Regions from separate parts of the Thalassotalea maritima genome, predicted to be linked through region 1. Evidence: predicted binding sites of a transcription regulator. Region 1 holds the regulator's gene; the other holds the start of a gene.

Region 1 (3,180 bases):
TGTGCTAGTGTGTCGAGTTCAGGTATATCTACTAAGCCAAGCGCAGCATCAGCCATTAATTTCGGTGCTTGATAAAGCACTAACTCATCAACTAACTGAGCTTTAAAAAATGCCCCACTAAGGACTCGACCGCTTTCTAGCCAAAGCTCATTAAAGCCACGCTTTGCTAATTGCTTCACTAAATCACAAAGGTCCGCTTGGCCATCTTTTTCCTTGACCAGCAACTGCTCTACAAAATGAGGCCAAACTACTGAGTTTTCAAGATTATGCCCAGCAATACGTACCAAGATTATCGGCGACTCTATAGAGAATAGCGCTAAATCAGGAGATAAACGTTGCTTGGTATCAATAATAACTCGAACCGGTTGACGAACTGTTTGCTCAGTAGCTAGCTTGAATGCATCACTGTCGCCATGCAAATACAGCTGTTCAGCTCTAACGTTTAATCTCGCATCATCGGTAAGTACGGTATCGGCGCCGCTAATAATCGCACAGCTTCGAGCGCGATAATGTTGTACATCGGCGCGTGCAGCTGAGCCGGTAATCCACTTACTCTCTCCGCTAGCCATCGCCGTTTTGCCATCAAGACTTGCTGCCAATTTACAGCGAACTAATGGTTTTCCTGTTACCATGCGTTGAATAAAACCAGGATTTAACTCCCGGCATGCTTGTTCAAGCACCGGACCTACACACTCGATTCCCGCTTCTTTTAGCATAGCTATGCCACGTCCTGACACCAATGGATTAGGATCTTGCATGCCATAAACCACTCGGGTGATGCCGGCATCAATCAAACCTTTAGCACACGGTGGTGTACGACCATAATGACTACACGGCTCTAAAGTGACATATGCCGTAGCACCACGAGCATCATCTCCTGCATCACGTATCGCATTCACTTCTGCATGGCCACTCCCAGCCTTCAGGTGGTAACCTTGGCCGACTATACCGCCATCTTTTACTAAAACACAACCCACACGAGGATTAGGTGATGTTGTGTATAAACCATGTTTTGCTAGCTGAACCGCTAGCTGCATAAAATGTTCGTGTGTATTAACCATGCTATGTTTTTTGCAGTGTGGCTTTTGCTCGCTGATTTCGCGAACGTGAAAGAGAGCTTATATTGACTGAATCGTTAATCATCACCCAAACGTGCGATTTCTTCACCAAATTCGCGAATATCTTCAAATGAGCGATAGACCGAAGCAAAGCGCACATAAGCGACTTTATCTAAGCCTTTTAGCTCATCCATCAGAATACTACCAAGTAATTCACTTTGCACCTCACGCTCGCCAGTAGCACGCAACTTCGATTTAAGGTTGTTAATTGAGCGCTCAATACTTTCAATACTTACTGGGCGCTTTTCAAGAGCTCGTAACAAGCCACTGCGCAATTTATCGTCATTAAACGGTTCGCGGGAACCATCGCGCTTAATAATACGTGGCATGACCAGTTCTGCACCTTCAAAGGTGGTAAAGCGCTCTTTGCATTCAAGGCATTCGCGACGACGGCGTACTTGATGGCCGTCACTGACTAAACGAGAGTCGATGACCTTAGTTTCAGTTGCTGCACAAAACGGACAATACATGATATTTCAGCTCATAAAGTTTCTTGGCGTCACTTTAGCAAAATAAAAAACGTAGCTCTATGTTTTTATTAATCAGCGAAAACCAGTAGCACAAACAAAAATTAAAAATATTAACGTCAGAGACAAAAATGGCCGCATGAAGCGGCCATTTTATCGATAATGAGGTTATCTGCTATTAGGCATAAACTGGGAAGCGTGAACAAAGCTCGATAACTTTTTCACGAACCGCGTCAATCGTCGCTTCGTTATTAATGTCATCAAGGATATCACAGATCCAAGCAGTAAGCTCTGCCGTTTCTGCTTCACCAAAACCACGACGAGTAATTGCTGGAGTACCTAAACGCAAACCTGAGGTAACAAACGGTGAACGAGGGTCATTTGGTACCGAGTTTTTGTTTACGGTGATAAACGCGCGGCCAAGCGCTGCATCAGCGTCTTTACCCGTGATATCTTTATCGATTAGATCAAGAAGTAACAAGTGGTTTTCTGTACCATTTGAAACAACTTTATAGCCACGCTCTTGTAATACGCGAACCATGGTCTTAGCGTTGCTTAATACGTTTTGTTGATACTCTTTAAACTCTGGCGCTAATGCTTCTTTAAATGCTACCGCTTTCGCTGCGATGATGTGCATTAATGGGCCACCTTGGCCACCAGGGAATACCGCTGAGTTAAGCTTTTTGTAAATGGCTTCGTCGCCACATGCCGATAAGATAAGACCGCCACGAGGACCCGCTAATGTTTTATGAGTAGTCGTAGTCACAACGTGCGCATGTGGTAGTGGGTTCGGGTATAAACCCGCTGCGATAAGGCCTGCAACGTGGGCCATATCAACCATAAGGTAAGCGCCCACTTTGTCAGCGATTTCACGGAAACGCGCCCAATCAACGATACCAGAGAATGCAGAGAAACCAGCAACGATCATCTCAGGCTTGTGCTCTAGTGCTAAACGCTCAACTTCTTCGTAGTCGATATCGCCAGTTTCTGGGTGTAGACCGTACTGAATTGGCTCGTACATTTTACCAGAGAAGTTAACGCCACTACCGTGAGTTAAGTGACCACCGTGTGCTAGGCTCATACCTAAAACTTTAGCGCCTGGCGTACAAAGCGCCATAAATACCGCAGAGTTTGCTTGTGAACCTGCGTGCGGCTGTACGTTAGCGTAATCTGCGCCGAATAGCTCACAAGCACGTTTGATAGCTAACTCTTCAGCGATGTCAACGAACTCACAACCGCCGTAGTAACGCTTACCAGGGTAACCTTCAGCGTATTTGTTAGTTAATTGTGAGCCTTGAGCTTCTAATACGCGTGGACTTGTGTAGTTTTCTGACGCGATAAGTTCGATATGATGCTCTTGACGCTCTACTTCTTTGGTCATTGCGTCGTACAACTCTGGGTCGAAGTCAGCAATATTCATATCACGAGTTAGCATGGATTTTCCCTCTGATTAATCTAATGAAGATGTGTAATTATTAGTCATATTTATAGTTGCATATTTTGCCCGATCAGGCAGACGTTGTACACGGTAAATTGCCTTTATTTTTGTGGCTTCCGAGGGATTTACAATTCAAGAGGGTAAAAACAACAAAGGC
Region 2 (3,180 bases), 1.4 Mb from region 1:
GTTGATCACACCAATACCTAATGTACGACGACCCATGGTCGCGTTATGGGCAGCAGGGACCGGGTAATCTTGATAGTCTAATAGGCTATCTAGAGCGCGTACAGCAATATCTGCAAGCCCTTCAAGCTCATCAAGAGAGTCTATTTTACCTAAGTTAAATGCTGATAACGTACATAGGGCAATTTCACCATCCGGATCGTTAACGTTATTCAGTGGCTTGGTTGGTAGCGCAATCTCTAAACATAAGTTTGATTGACGAACCGGCGCCACTTTTGGATCAAACGGACTGTGGGTATTACAGTGGTCAACATTTTGTAGATAAATACGACCTGTTGATGCACGCTCTTGGGCAAATAGAGTAAATAACTCGATTGCTTTAATACGCTTTTTACGGATGCTGTTGTCGTTTTCATATTGCACGTACAGTTTTTCGAATAGCGCTTGATCTTCGAAAAATGCATCGTATAAACCCGGTACGTCAGACGGGCTGAATAAGGTGATGTAGTCACCTTTGATCAGACGTTGGTACATGGTCTTGTTAAATTGCACGCCGTAATCTAAGTGGCGAACACGGTTTTCTTCAACACCACGGTTGTTCTTTAGCACCAATAAGCTTTCAACTTCTAAATGCCAAAGCGGGTAGAATAAGGTCGCGGCACCGCCACGTACACCACCTTGCGAACAGCTTTTAACCGCCGTTTGGAAGTGTTTGTAAAATGGAATACATCCGGTATGGAATGCTTCACCATCGCGAATAGGGCTACCAAGAGCGCGAATACGACCTGCGTTAATACCAATACCGGCACGTTGCGAGACATATTTTACAATAGCGCTTGATGTGGCGTTAATTGAGTCTAAGCTATCGCCTGTTTCAATCAATACGCATGATGAAAATTGACGAGTTGGCGTACGAACCCCCGCCATAATTGGCGTCGGCAGTGAAATCTTAAAGGTCGAAATCGCATCATAGAAGTTGCGCACATAATCCATACGTGACGCTTTATCGTATTTTGCGAATAAACATGCCGCAACTAGCACATAAAGAAATTGAGCACTTTCGTAAATCTCACCTGATACGCGATTTTGAACTAAATACTTACCTTCAAGCTGTTTTACCGCAGCATAACTGAAGTTTTTGTCGCGATCGTGATCGATAAAGGCGTCCATTTGCGCAAATTCGTCGGCATTGTAATCTTCCAGCAAGTGCTGATCATATTTGCCCAGCTCAACCATTTTTTGTACGTGTGCGTACAAGGCCGGTGGTTCATATTGACCAAACGCTTTTTTGCGTAAATGGAAGATCGCAAGACGTGCCGCCAAATATTGATAATCTGGGGTTTCTTCCGAAATTAAGTCGGCTGCTGATTTAATGATCGTCTCATGAATATCTTCGGTTTTAATGCCATCATAAAACTGAATGTGAGATTTGATCTCGACTTGTGACACCGATACCGAGTCGAGTCCCTCCGATGCCCACGCGATGACTTTATGAATTTTTTCTAAATCGATTGGCTCTTTTTCACCATTACGTTTGGTGACAAAAAGGTTATTGTTCATGAATGACCTGTCAGTAAAGTTTTTGTACATAAGCTTCGTCTTGATATCGAGGCAAAGGGCAGTAATACCTGATCTGCTTCCCTGCATGTTGTTGTTATTAAATTATCAGTGCTGCTGCACAGCAAACGTAGCCGCAGCTACGCGTATTTATCACCCTAATTGCACATTTTGTCATCAAGTACGTATGCACTATATCTAGGGGTTTTAAAACTGTATTGTCACAAGATAATGAGGTTTGACGTCTAATGCAAGCCCTACATCTTGTGGTTAAATTGTGGAAAAATCACTTGCGTAAATTGGGTTAGTAATAACTTACATCAAAGGCGTTGAATTGGCGATAATCGGCAAAAATGCAAGATCTTTTTTTAGGTGAAAAACTTTTTTATTATCTTTTTGTGACAAATATAACGGATATTATAGCTAATTTTACTAAGAGATATTAAGGCTATGAAAATACAGGAATTTATCGATCTGGTCATTCTTTAATCGAAGTGCTTGCTGGCAATGGTTGGCTGTGGATTGTGAAAATAATCTTGGCATTGATTTGTCAGTGGGAGATCAGAATGTATATCACCGCATTTTGCGATGTGTGTTTGTCGGGCTCGGCTCTGTGACGATAGCAAAAGCATGACCTAGGCAATTCGTGAAAAAGAGAAGGCGTATGAAAAAGGCGCATTGCGGTATCGCTGTGCGCCTTGTTGGTGTCTTATTATCGGGCAAACTATTGCCGAATGCGATTAATCCTGACTTACTTTTCGACAGGCGATGATGTAGTTGACATCAAGGCCATCGGCTAACTTATGGTTTTCGGTTAATGGGTTGTAATGAATACCGGTGGCATCGAAGCAGTGTAAGTTGTTTTGCTCTGCCCAACCAATCAACTGCGAAGGGCGGATAAACTTGTCCCAATCGTGGGTACCGTTGGGTACCAATTTTAACACTTTTTCTGCACCGACAATCGCAAATAAATACGACTTCATGGTTTTATTTAGCGTTGAAAAGAATACATAACCACCAGGTTTCACTAAATCACTGCAGGCTTTTACAATCGATTGGGGATCGGGTACATGCTCAAGCATTTCCATGCACGTGACCACGTCGTATTGCTCGTGCTCAGCAGTGGCTTTATCTTCGACAGGGATTTTTTGGTAATTAACCGAGACACCCGCTTCTAAAGCATGCAAGCGCGCGACATTAAGTGGCTCTTCACCCATGTCGATACCCGTTACCTTAGCGCCAAGCTTAGCCAAACTCTCTGCCAAGATACCGCCGCCACAGCCGACATCGATGATGTTCAAATCAAATAGGTTGCCTACATGCGATTGAATAAAATTACGGCGCAATGGATTGATTTGGTGCAGCGGTTTAAAATCGCCCTCTAAATCCCACCATTGATGGGCAATACGTTCAAACTTGGCGATTTCGTCCGGGTTTACATTTACTGGCTTGGTCATAAATAAAGCAGCTTAGCTATTTGGTAAATAAAGCCGATTCTAGCGTAACTTGTGCGCCGATATCAAAAGTTTTACCACAGGTAGCTATGATTTAATGAAGCAGTGCCTATTGTTAATTGCTGGGCACCAGTCTGAACGCGACTACTTTGTTTCGTCTTTCTGATCTTTT

Evidence for each region. Region 1 encodes NrdR, which represses ribonucleotide reductase genes. Its sites were predicted from a motif close to AAACACNANATNTNGTGTTT; they were not measured.
Region 2: a site for NrdR is predicted at 1,807-1,826, ahead of nrdA (class 1a ribonucleoside-diphosphate reductase subunit alpha). Genes of this name have one in related genera too.

The regions. Positions count from the first base shown of each region.
Region 1 is NZ_CP166919.1:731,078-734,257, reverse strand. Features, by position in the region: gene ribD (bifunctional diaminohydroxyphosphoribosylaminopyrimidine deaminase/5-amino-6-(5-phosphoribosylamino)uracil reductase RibD) at 1-1,061, opposite strand, end outside; gene nrdR (transcriptional regulator NrdR) at 1,136-1,588, opposite strand; gene glyA (serine hydroxymethyltransferase) at 1,764-3,020, opposite strand.
Region 2 is NZ_CP166919.1:2,167,209-2,170,388, reverse strand. Features, by position in the region: gene nrdA (class 1a ribonucleoside-diphosphate reductase subunit alpha) at 1-1,557, opposite strand, end outside; gene ubiG (bifunctional 2-polyprenyl-6-hydroxyphenol methylase/3-demethylubiquinol 3-O-methyltransferase UbiG) at 2,295-3,011, opposite strand; gene ACAX20_RS09635 (MBL fold metallo-hydrolase) at 3,153-3,180, opposite strand, start outside.